One region of the Terribacillus aidingensis genome, then DNA from elsewhere that is predicted to be linked to it. Evidence: a T-box and tRNA genes for the amino acid it is inferred to sense, from the RefSeq annotation. Region 1 holds a T-box; the other holds one or more tRNA genes.
What was found. The T-box of region 1 lies ahead of leuS (leucine--tRNA ligase). A T-box ahead of a tRNA ligase gene usually reads a tRNA of that ligase, here a tRNA-Leu.
Positions count from the first base shown of each region.

Region 1 (9,723 bases):
ATATATCTTTGCACCGATCGCTATTGCAACAAGCCTGAGTTTGGGTCTTGATCCAACTGCTGCAGCAGTTGCAGTTGTAATATCTGCATGGAACGGCGGCTACATGCCAGTCGATGGTATGCCTGCTATGATCTTAGGTATGGGTAAGTATAAGCTGCCGCAGTTCTGGCTGTTCTCCGTTCCTATGTATGTGATTCGAATTTTCGCGCTAAGTGTTGGTGCGATGATTATGTTCCCTGTAAGTTGATTATGTAATAACAGGAACTGATGGGGATTAGCTTGTATAACGAGGATTAAGCTAGAGTCGTTTTTGTTTTAACCTGATAGAGACCTTGATTCCAAATCAGGATGAACCCTTCTTATCAACTAGGCGGTCTATAAAAGACTGAAATATATATTGGGAGGAAACGTGTATGGGACAACAGATTTCTAATGTAAAACCATTATGTCCGCCAGGCCGTCCGCCGCGCTACGAAGATATACCCTTTGCCGAGGTCGCGCTTGATACTGGTGAGTCATACACACTGAAAATGGACATTTATCAAGACCTTAACCAGAAAACTCCAGGTCCCTGCATCATTTACTATTTTGGTGGTGGGTGGATGTATGGAGAATACAAGCAGGTTACCCAGAAAGCAGTTTATTTCAGGGAACTTATAAAGTTGGTAGAACAAGGATACACCATTGTATCTCCATCCTATCGCTTGGCCAGTCAGTCTGTTTTCCCAGCGTGCATTCATGACTGCAAGGGAGTGGTGCGTTATTTGAAAGCGAATTCAAATAGATACCATATCGATCTTGAACGAATTGGCGTGTTGGGGAACTCTGCTGGAGGACATCTAGCAGCAATGGTCGCAATGAGCGCAAATTGCAGAGAAATGGAAGGGGATGTCGGCGGTAACCAAGAATATACAAGTGCGGTAAGGGCAGCAGCAATTTTTTATGCGCCATCCGACTTAGTAGAACTCATCAAAAATGATGCCAATACAGCATTAAAGAATCTGTCTGGAACAGAAGTTGATCATGCAGACAAGTCCATGGATACTGTTATAACCCAAATTCTTGGATATACTGAGCCTGGAAAATCGTTGTTGGATTTGAATGGATTGCTGGAAAGCGGTGATACGAGTGAACTGGATTGGAAGTATATAGAATTAGCCAAAAAATGCAGTCCGATTACATACGCAAGCGCCGATAGTCCACCGATGATGATTTTGCATGGGGGTAAAGACCCTCTGGTACCTATTGAGCAAAGCGAGAATCTTTATAAAGCCCTAGTGTCTTCAAATGCGGAGGCTATGTATCTATCTGCTTCCAAGGCTAATCACGGCCCCACAATGGGAGAGGAAGCTGATCAGATGGCGTATCAGTTTTTAAAAAACAGACTTTGAGTATATGTATAACGCCGAATATTATCAAGTTTCTATCTAAGACCCTATAAAAAAGAAGCGCGTACCCCGATTGGCCAGGGGCTCGCGCTTCTTTCACTTTTTCTTCTCGATTGCAATGATGAATGGAGGGGTATTCTTTTGGTTAAGGAAACGGTACTGCAAGACGGCGTAATGTTTTTGATCATAATCCTTTACGTGGGCAAGCAGTCCTTCTTTTTCAATGGCGCCTTCCGGATGGCCATGATAAACGACCAAAACGATTCTGCCGCCGGGTTTCATTGCATGACGGATTTTCTCAATTGCAGTAATCGTGCTTTCTGCATTGGTGGTAATAGCTTTACTGCTCCCTGGCAAATAGCCTAAATTGAAGATGGCTCCAGCAAGCTTCCCTTCATCTTCGGGAGTTATATAATGATCGACACGCTGGTGGCTGTCCAGAATCAAAGTCGTATTCGTGACATCATGCAGGCTTAAGTGCTTACTCGTCATTTCGATGGCCTGCTCCTGTATATCGAATGCCAGCACCTTTCCTTCTTCGCCGACATAACGGCTGAGTACGAGTGTATCGTTCCCATTTCCGCATGTTGCATCAATGACTGTATCTCCTGGCTGAATCACTTGCTCCATCAGTTCGTGTGCATAAGCGATAACGTGTTTTAGCATTTCTTGAATCCTCTCTCTGACAAATTGTTCTCTCTTATTTTTACGCTACATGCGCTTATTTAGCAAATCAAATCTCTTTAATGTAAAGGAAAATTTACAATTAATTTACCAAATATATGTAGAAACCTGTCGATGTAAGGACCATAGTATTAGTATGAAGAAAGAGAAAGGAGTATATCGACATGTATAAGTACATCCTAATACCTATTTGTGCCTTGATTCTATGTTATTTATCTGGGTGTGCGGCAAACCCGGCAGCAGCTAAATTGGATGAAGAAAAACGTATCGGTATCGTTTTGACAGAAGCAGGGCTCGGAGATCAGGAAGGGAATGATTTAGCGATCGAGGGACTGACAAAAGCGAGAGACCGACTTGATATCATTTATTCATATAAAGAGATCACTGCAGAATTAACCTATGAGAAAGCATTAAAGGAACTAGCAGATGAAGGAATGGACACGATTATCACGTTGGAAACAGCAGCGGAGGATGCGGTAACCAGTGAGTCGAAGGTCAATCCCGATATTACATACATAGCTTTTGAGACGGAGCTGAAAGGAGAAAATCTGTTCGGCTACTCATTTGATGCAAAGCAGGCAGGTTATTTGGCTGGGGTGGCGGCTGCCACTGTGACGCAGTCTGGTAAAGCAGGGTTCGTTGGTGAGTCGTCCAGTGCTTACCTGGAAGGTTTCGAACAAGGAATTGCAGATACGTCCAAGGATACCGAACTGCTCGTTCGGGAGACTTCGCCAGATGATAAGGCAGCGGGCAGCAAAGCGGCAAAGGAAATGATTGCTGAAGGAGCAGATATTCTTTTCGCTGAGCCTGGCGATGCTGGAAAGGCAATGCTGCAGCAAGCAGCACTCGCGAATGTATATGCGATCGGCGCTGGAGGTGACCAGAGCTATCTCGCTCCTGAAAATGTCGTCACGTCTGCTCAGGTGCAAATTGATCATATTATATTTGATTTTCTTGAACGGTTATCAAAAGGTAAAGAGTTGCCTGAAAATCATATGATCGGTTTAGAAGAGCAGGCTGTCGGGTTAAGTCCTATCGCTGTTGTCAGTATTACCGACACAGTTGAAGGGAAAGTCCATACAGCGACACAAAAGCTGTTAGAATCGGAGTGAGCTAAATGAAACTGACACGGAAACTATTCCTGCAGGCAGCAGGGACGAGTGCTTTGGCATTGGCGCTCATTGCTTTTATCATTTTCAGTATGATAAGGATCAATGCTTCGAGTTATGAGCAAGTTCAGCATCTCCTTCACCTCCAACAGCTTGACAGTCAGCTGAACAATGCCGGACAGGTACTGCGGAATACGACTACAATCCGCACGGATGCTTCCGCGGCTGATTTACGCTCTTACATGGAACAAAGCAATTCAAGCTTCAAGCAGCTTTTGCAATCATCGGAAGGGCAGTCAGCAGCATATCTTGAGGCGGGAAAGGAAAAATATGATGACTGGCAGGCAGAAGTAACGAGTCTGCTGACTAATGTGAATGAGATGGATGCGCTGCGGTTATCAAGCCGTGTCCAAGGACTGCTGAATGATATTTATATGGCGAACGCATACAGTACAGCAGCTTATGAGGATGAACAGCTTGCCCTGCAGAATCAGATTACATTTGTGATTGTGGTGTCTGTTATAGGCGTATTGCTGCTCATAGTTATCACAAACTACACATCTCGAAGAACGAGTAAGTCGATTGCAGATCCCCTATTGGCACTCGCATCCAGGACGAACCAAATTGCAGCGGGTGATCTAACGGTGGGACCGTTAGAGAAAACAGGTAGTCTGGAAATCAGTGAGATGAACCAAGCCTTCGGACAAATGACGGAGCAGTTGAAGAATTTGATTGGTTCCATTGAGAAGGCCAGTGATGAAGTAGCTGGAATGTCTGTTGAAATTGATAAAGACAACCAGAATCTACAGGGGCTCCATAAAGAAATTGCTGCTTCAGTTGGGGAAATCACTTCCGGATCGCAGCGTATTTCAGCAGATTTGCAGCAGACGGTGACGCTGATAGAGCAGATGGATAAGCAAGGCAGTGCAAACAGTGCGTTTGCTACAGAAACAGTCGCACTGGGTAAACTTGCGTCTGAGGCAGCGGTGCGCGGCAGGGAAACTGTACATAACCAGCAGCAGCTCATGGTCAAAAACGGAGAAAGCAGAGACTTGATGGAAGCATCGCTTCGAGGTTTCATCCAATACTCCCAGCAAATCGAGCAAATGGTAGCATCGGTATCCTCTGTAGCTGAACAGACCAATCTGCTTGCGCTAAACGCCGCAATTGAGGCTGCAAGAGCGGGTGAAGCGGGGAAAGGCTTTGCTGTCGTTGCAGATGAAATTAGAAAACTGGCGGATGAGTCCAAATCATCTGCAGATGCTATTTATCAGACGGTAGGGTCGATTCGACAGGGTACTATGAGTTTATCCGAAGCTGTGCAATTCGGCCATGAAATTGCCAAAGCGGAAACAGCTTCTATGGAAAGTATGGAAAGCTCATTCATGGAGATTGAAGAAAAGTTTCAGTCCATCTCGAATCGGCTGCAGCAAATCCAAAGCGGCAGCATCCAATCGGAGCGACTGGGAGCTGAGGTACTAGGCAGGGTAGAACAAATCAGCAGTACCCTTCAGGAAAATACTGCGAAGACCGATATCGTCCATCATTCCACCAATGCCCAGTATGGAGCATATGAGCAGCTGGCAATTACAGTCGGTCAGCTTGACCGTGTAACACGTGAACTGCAGGAGGCTGTTTCGGTGTTCCGGACGGAAGCTGCCGAATCTTGACAAATGCAGTCCAGTTCCGTACACTGGACACAACAATACTGTGAACGATGAGGAGAAGGAGTAGTAGCAAGCTCTGCTTGGTTTAAGAGAGACGGCATTCCGGTGCAAGCCGTCCCAGCATCTTGTGAACTCGCCTTCGTAATTGCAAAAGGGAACTGCCAGTACTTTTTGCCGTTTTCCGCGTTAAGGAATGTCGAGCGGGCGCAATTAGCGCTAAGTTGGGTGGTACCGCGGGAGAAGTCTCTCGTCCCATTATTGGGATGAGGGGCTTTTTTCTTTGCTTCACGGTCAGATTGTTCAAGTTGAAGAGAGTACAGGAGGCACACGATATGTCATTCAATCATCATGAAATCGAAAAGAAATGGCAAGCTTATTGGGAAGAAAATAAAACATTCAAAACAGATACTTCCTCTGAAAAACAAAAGTTTTATGCCCTGGATATGTTTCCTTATCCATCCGGTGCGGGTTTGCATGTAGGGCATCCTGAAGGCTATACAGCTACAGATATTCTGTCTCGCATGAAACGGATGCAAGGCTATGAAGTACTGCATCCAATCGGTTGGGATGCTTTCGGATTACCTGCAGAGCAGTACGCGCTCGACACTGGAAATGATCCGGAAGAATTCACGAAAAAGAATATCGCGACCTTCACAAGACAGATCAAGGAGCTTGGGTTCTCTTACGATTGGGATCGTGAAGTTAATACGACAGATCCAGAATACTATAAATGGACACAATGGATTTTCCTTCAATTGTATAAAAAGGGTCTTGCTTATGTGGATGAGGTAGCAGTGAACTGGTGTCCAGCTCTTGGTACTGTACTTTCCAATGAAGAAGTCATCGACGGAAAGAGTGAACGGGGCGGACATCCTGTCATCCGCAAGCCGATGAAGCAATGGGTGCTTCGTATTACTGCTTATGCCGATCGCCTGCTAGAAGACTTGGATGAACTTGACTGGCCGGAAAGCTTGAAAGAAATGCAGCGCAATTGGATTGGACGCTCGGAAGGTGCGGAAGTAACATTCCGTATAGAAGGCACTGATGAAAGTTTCGATGTGTTTACGACTCGTCCGGATACTTTGTTCGGTGCTACATTCGCGGTACTGTCCCCAGAGCACCCTTTAGTTGATAAAATTACTACTGAGGCACAACAGGAGGCTGTCGAAGCATACAAACAAGAAGTTGCTGCGAAAAGTGATTTGGAACGTACAGATCTTGCGAAAGAGAAAACTGGTGTCTTTACAGGAGCATATGCAATCAACCCGGTCAATGGCGAGAAAATGCCGATCTGGATTGCGGATTATGTACTTATGAGTTATGGTTCCGGAGCTATCATGGCTGTACCTGCTCATGATGAACGCGACTATGAATTTGCAAAGACTTTCGATTTGCCGATCAAGGCAGTTATCGAAGGTGCTGACATAGAAAATGAAGCTCATACTGGTGAGGGAGCACATATCAATTCTGATTTCCTTGATGGTATGAATAAACAAGATGCAATATCTGCAGCAATTGCTTGGCTGGAAGAAAACAAACAAGGTTCGAAAAAAATCAGCTACCGTCTGCGTGACTGGATTTTCAGCCGTCAGCGCTACTGGGGTGAGCCGATTCCAGTCATCCATTGGGAAGATGGCACAATGACAAGTGTGCCGGAGGAAGAGCTTCCACTTGTTTTGCCGAAAACAGATGAAATCAAATCATCCGGTACTGGTGAGTCCCCGCTTGCAAATATTACGGAATGGGTGAATGTCACTGATCCTGAAACAGGCAAGAAAGGGAAGCGCGAAACACATACAATGCCGCAATGGGCAGGAAGCTGCTGGTACTTCCTTCGTTATATCGATCCGAAGAACCCGGAGAAGCTTGCTGATTTTGAGACGCTGAAGAAATGGCTGCCGGTTGACGTCTATATCGGGGGAGCAGAGCATGCTGTGCTTCACTTGCTGTATGCACGTTTCTGGCACAAGTTCTTGTTTGATATCGGTGCTGTGCCGACAAAAGAACCTTTCCAAAAGTTATATAATCAAGGAATGATCCTTGGAGAAAATAATGAAAAGATGAGTAAATCCAAAGGTAACGTGGTGAACCCTGATGATGTTATCGATTCCCACGGTGCAGATACACTTCGTCTATACGAAATGTTCATGGGGCCGTTGGATGCTTCCATTGCTTGGTCTGAAAATGGATTGGATGGCTCCCGTCGATTCCTTGATCGTGTATGGCGATTGTTTATCACAGAAGCAGGAGAACTTTCGGAGAAAGTACAGGACACAGAGTCGGAAGATCTGCAAAAAACGTATCATGAGACTGTCAAAAAAGTGACAGAGGACTTTGAAGCTTTGCGCTTCAATACAGGTATCTCTCAATTGATGGTATTCATCAATGATTGTTACAAAGCTCCTGTCATCCCGCGCGAATTTGCGGAAGGATTCATGAAATTACTTTCACCGGTGGCACCGCATATTGCAGAGGAGCTATGGAGTAAACTTGGTCATGAAGATACGATAACGTTTGCAGAATGGCCGGTCCATGATGAGTCGAAGCTTGTTGAACAAGAAATCGAAATCGTATTACAGGCAATGGGTAAAGTGCGATCAAAAGTTATGGTGCCTCATGATGCTTCAAAAGAAGAACTTGAGAAAATAGCACTAAACGACGAACAAATGAAAAGCTGGCTGGAAGGAAAGACTGTCCGTAAAGTGATTGTCGTTCCAGGCAAGCTAGTCAATGTAGTAGCAAACTGATAAGCGAATCCCTTCTGTTTTACGGAAGGGATTCTATTTTAAGTAAAGGGGAACTGAACATGCGGAATATACAACCGGAAGAATTGGATCAACTAATTGAAAATGGCACCTCTTCCTATAAAGTGATTGATGTACGGGAAGATGAAGAAGTAGAGCAAGGTATGATTCCTGGAGCAATTCATATCCCGCTGCAGCAAATACCTGAGAAACTGCCTGAATTACCGATGGACGACACATATGTACTTGTCTGCCGCGGCGGTCACCGAAGCATGAATGCTGCTGCGTTTATGGAGAACCAAGGCTATGATGTGATCAATATGGATGGCGGAATGCTGGAATGGAAAGGCGAACTCGTCTTTAAATAGGTAAAAGCACTGCGAGGAAGACGGTTCGACGGCTTCCTCGCAGATATTCTATATTTCTTTTAAACTAGTATTGACAGTATCGAAACATGGTGATAGTATAGAGTTACTGTCGCAAGGCAGTCATTGATCTTTGAAAACTGAACAAAACAACCAATTACGAACTAAACGACATGATCGCAAGATCAACGTCAGCTCTAACGAGCAATGCATCAAAACTTTCATGGAGAGTTTGATCTTGGCTCAGGACGAACGCTGGCGGCGTGCCTAATACATGCAAGTCGAGCGCAGGAAACCAGTTGACCCCTTCGGGGTGATTCTGGCGGAATGAGCGGCGGACGGGTGAGTAACACGTGGGCAACCTGCCTGTAAGACTGGGATAACTTCGGGAAACCGGAGCTAATACCGGATAGTATTTCCTTTCTCCTGATTGGAAATGGAAAGACGGTTTCGGCTGTCACTTACAGATGGGCCCGCGGTGCATTAGCTAGTTGGCGGGGTAATGGCCCACCAAGGCGACGATGCATAGCCGACCTGAGAGGGTGATCGGCCACACTGGGACTGAGACACGGCCCAGACTCCTACGGGAGGCAGCAGTAGGGAATCTTCCGCAATGGACGAAAGTCTGACGGAGCAACGCCGCGTGAGCGATGAAGGCCTTCGGGTCGTAAAGCTCTGTTGTTAGGGAAGAACAAGTACGAGAGTAACTGCTCGTACCTTGACGGTACCTAACCAGAAAGCCCCGGCTAACTACGTGCCAGCAGCCGCGGTAATACGTAGGGGGCAAGCGTTGTCCGGAATTATTGGGCGTAAAGGGCTCGTAGGCGGTTTCTTAAGTCTGATGTGAAAGCCCACAGCTCAACTGTGGAGGGTCATTGGAAACTGGGGAACTTGAGTGCAGAAGAGGAGAGTGGAATTCCACGTGTAGCGGTGAAATGCGTAGATATGTGGAGGAACACCAGTGGCGAAGGCGACTCTCTGGTCTGTAACTGACGCTGAGGAGCGAAAGCGTGGGGAGCAAACAGGATTAGATACCCTGGTAGTCCACGCCGTAAACGATGAGTGCTAGGTGTTAGGGGGTTTCCGCCCCTTAGTGCTGAAGTTAACGCATTAAGCACTCCGCCTGGGGAGTACGGCCGCAAGGCTGAAACTCAAAAGAATTGACGGGGGCCCGCACAAGCGGTGGAGCATGTGGTTTAATTCGAAGCAACGCGAAGAACCTTACCAGGTCTTGACATCCGCTGACAACTCTGGAGACAGAGCGTTCCCTTCGGGGACAGCGTGACAGGTGGTGCATGGTTGTCGTCAGCTCGTGTCGTGAGATGTTGGGTTAAGTCCCGCAACGAGCGCAACCCTTGATTCTAGTTGCCAGCATTCAGTTGGGCACTCTAGAGTGACTGCCGGTGACAAACCGGAGGAAGGTGGGGATGACGTCAAATCATCATGCCCCTTATGACCTGGGCTACACACGTGCTACAATGGATGGTACAAAGGGCAGCAAAGCCGCGAGGCTAAGCGAATCCCATAAAACCATTCTCAGTTCGGATTGCAGGCTGCAACTCGCCTGCATGAAGCCGGAATCGCTAGTAATCGCGGATCAGCATGCCGCGGTGAATACGTTCCCGGGCCTTGTACACACCGCCCGTCACACCACGAGAGTTGGTAACACCCGAAGTCGGTGAGGTAACCTTTTGGAGCCAGCCGCCGAAGGTGGGATCAATGATTGGGGTGAAGTCGTAACAAGGTAGCCGTATCGGAAGGTGCGG
Region 1 is NZ_CP159996.1:2,294,146-2,303,868, reverse strand. Features, by position in the region: gene ABXS78_RS12150 (SLC13 family permease) at 1-247, shown strand, start outside; gene ABXS78_RS12145 (alpha/beta hydrolase) at 414-1,391, shown strand; gene ABXS78_RS12140 (class I SAM-dependent methyltransferase) at 1,485-2,054, opposite strand; gene ABXS78_RS12135 (BMP family ABC transporter substrate-binding protein) at 2,237-3,184, shown strand; gene ABXS78_RS12130 (methyl-accepting chemotaxis protein) at 3,190-4,851, shown strand; T-box leader at 4,893-5,106, shown strand; gene leuS (leucine--tRNA ligase) at 5,181-7,595, shown strand; gene ABXS78_RS12120 (rhodanese-like domain-containing protein) at 7,655-7,960, shown strand; rRNA gene ABXS78_RS12115 (16S ribosomal RNA) at 8,178-9,723, shown strand, end outside.

Region 2 (9,723 bases), 1.3 Mb from region 1:
AACCAGTTGACCCCTTCGGGGTGATTCTGGTGGAATGAGCGGCGGACGGGTGAGTAACACGTGGGCAACCTGCCTGTAAGACTGGGATAACTTCGGGAAACCGGAGCTAATACCGGATAGTATTTCCTTTCTCCTGATTGGAAATGGAAAGACGGTTTCGGCTGTCACTTACAGATGGGCCCGCGGTGCATTAGCTAGTTGGCGGGGTAATGGCCCACCAAGGCGACGATGCATAGCCGACCTGAGAGGGTGATCGGCCACACTGGGACTGAGACACGGCCCAGACTCCTACGGGAGGCAGCAGTAGGGAATCTTCCGCAATGGACGAAAGTCTGACGGAGCAACGCCGCGTGAGCGATGAAGGCCTTCGGGTCGTAAAGCTCTGTTGTTAGGGAAGAACAAGTACGAGAGTAACTGCTCGTACCTTGACGGTACCTAACCAGAAAGCCCCGGCTAACTACGTGCCAGCAGCCGCGGTAATACGTAGGGGGCAAGCGTTGTCCGGAATTATTGGGCGTAAAGGGCTCGTAGGCGGTTTCTTAAGTCTGATGTGAAAGCCCACAGCTCAACTGTGGAGGGTCATTGGAAACTGGGGAACTTGAGTGCAGAAGAGGAGAGTGGAATTCCACGTGTAGCGGTGAAATGCGTAGATATGTGGAGGAACACCAGTGGCGAAGGCGACTCTCTGGTCTGTAACTGACGCTGAGGAGCGAAAGCGTGGGGAGCAAACAGGATTAGATACCCTGGTAGTCCACGCCGTAAACGATGAGTGCTAGGTGTTAGGGGGTTTCCGCCCCTTAGTGCTGAAGTTAACGCATTAAGCACTCCGCCTGGGGAGTACGGCCGCAAGGCTGAAACTCAAAAGAATTGACGGGGGCCCGCACAAGCGGTGGAGCATGTGGTTTAATTCGAAGCAACGCGAAGAACCTTACCAGGTCTTGACATCCGCTGACAACTCTGGAGACAGAGCGTTTCCTTCGGGGACAGCGTGACAGGTGGTGCATGGTTGTCGTCAGCTCGTGTCGTGAGATGTTGGGTTAAGTCCCGCAACGAGCGCAACCCTTGATTCTAGTTGCCAGCATTCAGTTGGGCACTCTAGAGTGACTGCCGGTGACAAACCGGAGGAAGGTGGGGATGACGTCAAATCATCATGCCCCTTATGACCTGGGCTACACACGTGCTACAATGGATGGTACAAAGGGCAGCAAAGCCGCGAGGCTAAGCGAATCCCATAAAACCATTCTCAGTTCGGATTGCAGGCTGCAACTCGCCTGCATGAAGCCGGAATCGCTAGTAATCGCGGATCAGCATGCCGCGGTGAATACGTTCCCGGGCCTTGTACACACCGCCCGTCACACCACGAGAGTTGGTAACACCCGAAGTCGGTGAGGTAACCTTTTGGAGCCAGCCGCCGAAGGTGGGATCAATGATTGGGGTGAAGTCGTAACAAGGTAGCCGTATCGGAAGGTGCGGCTGGATCACCTCCTTTCTAAGGATAATTGGAACTACTACTTCGTAGTAGACATCGTAATTGGTTGTTTGTTCAGTTTTGAGAGATCAATCTCTCTTGTGAACCTTGAAAACTAGATAAGAAACAACATGCCAGAACATCAAACTTTAAAGCCGACAATTTATTGTCGCGATTTATAGATTTATCATGCGTTATTAGTTAAGTGAAGAAGGGCGCACGGTGGATGCCTTGGCACTAGGAGCCGATGAAGGACGGGACTAACACCGATATGCTTCGGGGAGCTGTAAGTAAGCTTTGATCCGAAGATTTCCGAATGGGGGAACCCGCTATCCGTTATTGGATAGTACGTATCACTGAATACATAGGTGATACGAGGCAGACCCGGGGAACTGAAACATCTCATTACCCGGAGGAAGAGAAAGCAAATGCGATTTCCTGAGTAGCGGCGAGCGAAACGGAATTAGCCCAAACCAGAAGGCTTGCCTTCTGGGGTTGTAGGACACTCCTTTGGAGTTACAAAGAAACCATATAGACGAAGCGGCTTGGAATGGCCCGCCATAGAAGGTAAGAGCCCTGTATTTGAAATGTGGTTTCCTCCGGAGTGTATCCTGAGTACGGCGGAACACGTGAAATTCCGTCGGAATCCGGGAGGACCATCTCCCAAGGCTAAATACTCCCTAGTGACCGATAGTGAACCAGTACCGTGAGGGAAAGGTGAAAAGCACCCCGGAAGGGGAGTGAAATAGATCCTGAAACCGTGTGCCTACAAGTAGTCGAAGCCCGTTAATGGGTGACGGCGTACCTTTTGTAGAATGGACCGGCGAGTTACGATCCCCTGCAAGGTTAAGTTGTATAGACGGAGCCGCAGCGAAAGCGAGTCTGAATAGGGCGATATAGTAGGTGGTCGTAGACCCGAAACCGTGTGATCTACCCATGTCCAGGGTGAAGGTCAGGTAACACTGACTGGAGGCCCGAACCCACGCACGTTGAAAAGTGCGGGGATGAGGTGTGGGTAGGGGTGAAATGCCAATCGAACACGGAGATAGCTGGTTCTCTCCGAAATAGCTTTAGGGCTAGCCTCAAAGGATGATGGTTGGAGGTAGAGCACTGATTGGACTAGGGGCCCTCATCGGGTTACCGAATTCAGTCAAACTCCGAATGCCAATCAATCTACTTTGGGAGTCAGACTATGGGTGATAAGGTTCATGGTCGAAAGGGAAACAGCCCAGACCGCCAGCTAAGGTCCCAAAGTGTGTGTTAAGTGGAAAAGGATGTGGCGTTGCTTAGACAACCAGGATGTTGGCTTAGAAGCAGCCATCATTGAAAGAGTGCGTAATAGCTCACTGGTCGAGTGACGCTGCGCCGAAAATATACCGGGGCTAAACACACCACCGAAGCTGCGGATTGACATCTACGATGTCAGTGGTAGGAGAGCGTTCTAAGGGCAGTGAAGGTCGATCGTGAGGACGGCTGGAGCGCTTAGAAGTGAGAATGCCGGTATGAGTAGCGAAAAAAGAGTGAGAATCTCTTTCATCGAAAGCCCAAGGTTTCCTGAGGAAGGCTCGTCCGCTCAGGGTTAGTCGGGGCCTAAGCCGAGGCCGAAAGGCGTAGGCGATGGACAACAGGTTGATATTCCTGTACCACCTAAATCCGCTTGAACGATGGGGGGACGCAGGAGGATAGGGAAAGCGCGCTGCTGGTTATGCGCGTCCAAGCCGTGAGGAAGTTGAGCAGGCAAATCCACTCAACACTATTCCAGGCGGTTATGGGGAGGGAAATTTAGTACCGAAGTTCCTGATTTCACACTGCCAAGAAAAGCCTCTAGTGAGGAAATAGGTGCCCGTACCGCAAACCGACACAGGTAGGCACGGTGAGTAACCGAAGATGATCGGGAGAACTCTCGTTAAGGAACTCGGCAAAATGACCCCGTAACTTCGGGAGAAGGGGTGCTTCTTTTAAGGAGAAGCCGCAGTGAAAAGGCCCAAGCGACTGTTTAGCAAAAACACAGGTCTCTGCAAAGCCGTAAGGCGAAGTATAGGGGCTGACACCTGCCCGGTGCTGGAAGGTTAAGGGGAATGGTTAGGGACTTCGTCCCGAAGCTGTGAACCGAAGCCCCAGTAAACGGCGGCCGTAACTATAACGGTCCTAAGGTAGCGAAATTCCTTGTCGGGTAAGTTCCGACCCGCACGAAAGGTGCAACGACTTGGGCACTGTCTCAACGAGAGACCCGGTGAAATTATACTATGCGTGAAGATGCGCATTACCCGCGACAGGACGGAAAGACCCCGTGGAGCTTTACTGTAGCCTGATATGGAATGTTGGTACAGCTTGTACAGGATAGGTGGGAGCCTTAGAAGCCGGAGCGCCAGCTTCGGTGGAGGCATCCGTGGGATACCACCCTGGCTGTATTGACATTCTAACCCAGAACCGTTATCCGGTTCGGAGACAGTGTCAGGTGGGCAGTTTGACTGGGGCGGTCGCCTCCCAAAGAGTAACGGAGGCGCCCAAAGGTTCCCTCAGAATGGTTGGAAATCATTCGTAGCGTGCAAAGGCAGAAGGGAGCTTGACTGCGAGACCTACAAGTCGAGCAGGGACGAAAGTCGGGCTTAGTGATCCGGCGGTGCCGTATGGAAGGGCCGTCGCTCAACGGATAAAAGCTACCCCGGGGATAACAGGCTTATCTCCCCCAAGAGTCCACATCGACGGGGAGGTTTGGCACCTCGATGTCGGCTCATCGCATCCTGGGGCTGTAGTCGGTCCCAAGGGTTGGGCTGTTCGCCCATTAAAGCGGTACGCGAGCTGGGTTCAGAACGTCGTGAGACAGTTCGGTCCCTATCCGTCGTGGGCGTTAGAAGTTTGAGAGGAGCTGTCCTTAGTACGAGAGGACCGGGATGGACGCACCGCTGGTGCACCAGTTGTTCCGCCAGGAGCATAGCTGGGTAGCTACGTGCGGAAGGGATAAGTGCTGAAAGCATCTAAGCATGAAGCCCCCCTCAAGATGAGACTTCTCATCATTTTAAATGAGTAAGATCCCTCAGAGACGATGAGGTAGATAGGTTCGAGGTGGAAGCGTGGTGACACGTGCAGCTGACGAATACTAATCGATCGAGGACTTAACTAAAACGAAAAGCGGAGGGAACCGCTTAGAAACGCAAGTATAAGTGAGAGGCCGGAAAGGGTGGTTTTACCCTTGCAGGGCTATCGCTTAGGCTGGAGTTTCTGGTTCCTGGAGCTGGATCTGACGAGTAAGTCAACGCCAAAGTCCAAGCACTCCGGTGCTTGGCTGCATGAAATGTCTGGCAGGACATGTTTCTTATCTAGTTTTGAAGGTTTACTTCAAAAAAAGTGTTGCTTTTCCTTTAAGGAAATGCTACAATATATCTTGTCCTTAATAAAAGGACAAACAGTAAATATCCGATCTGGTGGTAATAGCGAAGAGGTCACACCTGTTCCCATGCCGAACACAGCAGTTAAGCTCTTCAGCGCCGATGGTAGTTGGGTTCGCCCTGCGAGAGTAGGACGCTGCCAGGTGGATATATAATCCGGAGGATTAGCTCAGCTGGGAGAGCATCTGCCTTACAAGCAGAGGGTCGGCGGTTCGAGCCCGTCATCCTCCACCATTAGCCGGTCTAGCTCAATTGGTAGAGCAACTGACTTGTAATCAGTAGGTTGGGGGTTCAAGTCCTCTGGCCGGCACCATGTTAGAGCCATTAGCTCAGTTGGTAGAGCATCTGACTTTTAATCAGAGGGTCGAAGGTTCGAGTCCTTCATGGCTCACCATTCATTTTAATACTGTGCGTATTTAATCTATGCGGGTGTGGCGGAATTGGCAGACGCGCTAGACTTAGGATCTAGTGTCTTTATGACGTGGGGGTTCAAGTCCCTTCACCCGCACCATTTTAGATTAAACGCGGAAGTAGTTCAGTGGTAGAACATCACCTTGCCAAGGTGGGGGTCGCGGGTTCGAATCCCGTCTTCCGCTCCATAACTACTTAATCAACTAATTCAGCTTGCCGGGGTGGCGGAATTGGCAGACGCACAGGACTTAAAATCCTGCGGAGGGTTCCTCCGTGCCGGTTCGAGTCCGGCCCTCGGCACTTTAAATATGCGCCCGTAGCTCAATTGGATAGAGCGTTTGACTACGGATCAAAAGGTTAGGGGTTCGACTCCTCTCGGGCGCGCCATTACGGGAAGTAGCTCAGCTTGGTAGAGCACTTGGTTTGGGACCAAGGGGCCGCAGGTTCAAATCCTGTCTTCCCGACCACTATAACTTAAATATTGGGGCCTTAGCTCAGCTGGGAGAGCGCCTGCCTTGCACGCAGGAGGTCAGCGGTTCGATCCCGCTAGGCTCCACCATTTAATTTTTGTTAATTGATCTTTGAAAACTGAACAAAACAACCAATTACGAACTAAACGACATGATCGAAAGATCAACGTCAGCTCTAACGAGCAATGCATCAAAACTTTCATGGAGAGTTTGATCTTGGCTCAGGACGAACGCTGGCGGCGTGCCTAATACATGCAAGTCGAGCGCAGGAAACCAGTTGACCCCTTCGGGGTGATTCTGGTGGAATGAGCGGCGGACGGGTGAGTAACACGTGGGCAACCTGCCTGTAAGACTGGGATAACTTCGGGAAACCGGAGCTAATACCGGATAGTATTTCCTTTCTCCTGATTGGAAATGGAAAGACGGTTTCGGCTGTCACTTACAGATGGGCCCGCGGTGCATTAGCTAGTTGGCGGGGTAATGGCCCACCAAGGCGACGATGCATAGCCGACCTGAGAGGGTGATCGGCCACACTGGGACTGAGACACGGCCCAGACTCCTACGGGAGGCAGCAGTAGGGAATCTTCCGCAATGGACGAAAGTCTGACGGAGCAACGCCGCGTGAGCGATGAAGGCCTTCGGGTCGTAAAGCTCTGTTGTTAGGGAAGAACAAGTACGAGAGTAACTGCTCGTACCTTGACGGTACCTAACCAGAAAGCCCCGGCTAACTACGTGCCAGCAGCCGCGGTAATACGTAGGGGGCAAGCGTTGTCCGGAATTATTGGGCGTAAAGGGCTCGTAGGCGGTTTCTTAAGTCTGATGTGAAAGCCCACAGCTCAACTGTGGAGGGTCATTGGAAACTGGGGAACTTGAGTGCAGAAGAGGAGAGTGGAATTCCACGTGTAGCGGTGAAATGCGTAGATATGTGGAGGAACACCAGTGGCGAAGGCGACTCTCTGGTCTGTAACTGACGCTGAGGAGCGAAAGCGTGGGGAGCAAACAGGATTAGATACCCTGGTAGTCCACGCCGTAAACGATGAGTGCTAGGTGTTAGGGGGTTTCCGCCCCTTAGTGCTGAAGTTAACGCATTAAGCACTCCGCCTGGGGAGTACGGCCGCAAGGCTGAAACTCAAAAGAATTGACGGGGGCCCGCACAAGCGGTGGAGCATGTGGTTTAATTCGAAGCAACGCGAAGAACCTTACCAGGTCTTGACATCCGCTGACAACTCTGGAGACAGAGCGTTCCCTTCGGGGACAGCGTGACAGGTGGTGCATGGTTGTCGTCAGCTCGTGTCGTGAGATGTTGGGTTAAGTCCCGCAACGAGCGCAACCCTTGATTCTAGTTGCCAGCATTCAGTTGGGCACTCTAGAGTGACTGCCGGTGACAAACCGGAGGAAGGTGGGGATGACGTCAAATCATCATGCCCCTTATGACCTGGGCTACACACGTGCTACAATGGATGGTACAAAGGGCAGCGAAGCCGCGAGGCTAAGCGAATCCCATAAAACCATTCTCAGTTCGGATTGCAGGCTGCAACTCGCCTGCATGAAGCCGGAATCGCTAGTAATCGCGGATCAGCATGCCGCGGTGAATACGTTCCCGGGCCTTGTACACACCGCCCGTCACACCACGAGAGTTGGTAACACCCGAAGTCGGTGAGGTAACCTTTTGGAGCCAGCCGCCGAAGGTGGGATCAATGATTGGGGTGAAGTCGTAACAAGGTAGCCGTATCGGAAGGTGCGGCTGGATCACCTCCTTTCTAAGGATAATTGGAACTACTACTTCGTAGTAGACATCGTAATTGGTTGTTTGTTCAGTTTTGAGAGATCAATCTCTCTTGTGAACCTTGAAAACTAGATAAGAAACAACATGCCAGAACATCAAACTTTAAAGCCGACAATTTATTGTCGCGATTTATAGATTTATCATGCGTTATTAGTTAAGTGAAGAAGGGCGCACGGTGGATGCCTTGGCACTAGGAGCCGATGAAGGACGGGACTAACACCGATATGCTTCGGGGAGCTGTAAGTAAGCTTTGATCCGAAGATTTCCGAATGGGGGAACCCGCTATCCGTTATTGGATAGTACGTATCACTGAATACATAGGTGATACGAGGCAGACCCGGGGAACTGAAACATCTCATTACCCGGAGGAAGAGAAAGCAAATGCGATTTCCTGAGTAGCGGCGAGCGAAACGGAATTAGCCCAAACCAGAAGGCTTGCCTTCTGGGGTTGTAGGACACTCCTTTGGAGTTACAAAGAAACCATATAGACGAAGCGGCTTGGAATGGCCCGCCATAGAAGGTAAGAGCCCTGTATTTGAAATGTGGTTTCCTCCGGAGTGTATCCTGAGTACGGCGGAACACGTGAAATTCCGTCGGAATCCGGGAGGACCATCTCCCAAGGCTAAATACTCCCTAGTGACCGATAGTGAACCAGTACCGTGAGGGAAAGGTGAAAAGCACCCCGGAAGGGGAGTGAAATAGATCCTGAAACCGTGTGCCTACAAGTAGTCGAAGCCCGTTAATGGGTGACGGCGTACCTTTTGTAGAATGGACCGGCGAGTTACGATCCCCTGCAAGGTTAAGTTGTATAGACGGAGCCGCAGCGAAAGCGAGTCTGAATAGGGCGATATAGTAGGTGGTCGTAGACCCGAAACCGTGTGATCTACCCATGTCCAGGGTGAAGGTCAGGTAACACTGACTGGAGGCCCGAACCCACGCACGTTGAAAAGTGCGGGGATGAGGTGTGGGTAGGGGTGAAATGCCAATCGAACACGGAGATAGCTGGTTCTCTCCGAAATAGCTTTAGGGCTAGCCTCAAAGGATGATGGTTGGAGGTAGAGCACTGATTGGACTAGGGGCCCTCATCGGGTTACCGAATTCAGTCAAACTCCGAATGCCAATCAATCTACTTTGGGAGTCAGACTATGGGTGATAAGGTTCATGGTCGAAAGGGAAACAGCCCAGACCGCCAGCTAAGGTCCCAAAGTGTGTGTTAAGTGGAAAAGGATGTGGCGTTGCTTAGACAACCAGGATGTTGGCTTAGAAGCAGCCATCATTGAAAGAGTGCGTAATAGCTCACTGGTCGAGTGACGCTGCGCCGAAAATATACCGGGGCTAAACACACCACCGAAGCTGCGGATTGACATCTACGATGTCAGTGGTAGGAGAGCGTTCTAAGGGCAGTGAAGGTCGATCGTGAGGACGGCTGGAGCGCTTAGAAGTGAGAATGCCGGTATGAGTAGCGAAAAAAGAGTGAGAATCTCTTTCATCGAAAGCCCAAGGTTTCCTGAGGAAGGCTCGTCCGCTCAGGGTTAGTCGGGGCCTAAGCCGAGGCCGAAAGGCGTAGGCGATGGACAACAGGTTGATATTCCTGTACCACCTAAATCCGCTTGAACGATGGGGGGACGCAGGAGGATAGGGAAAGCGCGCTGCTGGTTATGCGCGTCCAAGCCGTGAGGAAGTTGAGCAGGCAAATCCACTCAACACTATTCCAGGCGGTTATGGGGAGGGAAATTTAGTACCGAAGTTCCTGATTTCACACTGCCAAGAAAAGCCTCTAGTGAGGAAATAGGTGCCCGTACCGCAAACCGACACAGGTAGGCACGGTGAGTAACCGAAGATGATCGGGAGAACTCTCGTTAAGGAACTCGGCAAAATGACCCCGTAACTTCGGGAGAAGGGGTGCTTCTTTTAAGGAGAAGCCGCAGTGAAAAGGCCCAAGCGACTGTTTAGCAAAAACACAGGTCTCTGCAAAGCCGTAAGGCGAAGTATAGGGGCTGACACCTGCCCGGTGCTGGAAGGTTAAGGGGAATGGTTAGGGACTTCGTCCCGAAGCTGTGAACCGAAGCCCCAGTAAACGGCGGCCGTAACTATAACGGTCCTAAGGTAGCGAAATTCCTTGTCGGGTAAGTTCCGACCCGCACGAAAGGTGCAACGACTTGGGCACTGTCTCAACGAGAGACCCGGTGAAATTATACT
Region 2 is NZ_CP159996.1:203-9,925, forward strand. Features, by position in the region: rRNA gene ABXS78_RS00005 (16S ribosomal RNA) at 1-1,489, shown strand, start outside; rRNA gene ABXS78_RS00010 (23S ribosomal RNA) at 1,668-4,592, shown strand; rRNA gene rrf (5S ribosomal RNA) at 4,890-5,002, shown strand; tRNA gene ABXS78_RS00020 (tRNA-Val) at 5,016-5,091, shown strand; tRNA gene ABXS78_RS00025 (tRNA-Thr) at 5,095-5,170, shown strand; tRNA gene ABXS78_RS00030 (tRNA-Lys) at 5,176-5,251, shown strand; tRNA gene ABXS78_RS00035 (tRNA-Leu) at 5,283-5,368, shown strand; tRNA gene ABXS78_RS00040 (tRNA-Gly) at 5,382-5,456, shown strand; tRNA gene ABXS78_RS00045 (tRNA-Leu) at 5,484-5,568, shown strand; tRNA gene ABXS78_RS00050 (tRNA-Arg) at 5,579-5,655, shown strand; tRNA gene ABXS78_RS00055 (tRNA-Pro) at 5,659-5,735, shown strand; tRNA gene ABXS78_RS00060 (tRNA-Ala) at 5,752-5,827, shown strand; rRNA gene ABXS78_RS00065 (16S ribosomal RNA) at 5,937-7,498, shown strand; rRNA gene ABXS78_RS00070 (23S ribosomal RNA) at 7,677-9,723, shown strand, end outside.
Region 2: it has a tRNA-Leu gene. The T-box ahead of leuS (leucine--tRNA ligase) is inferred to sense a tRNA for this amino acid. The anticodon was not compared.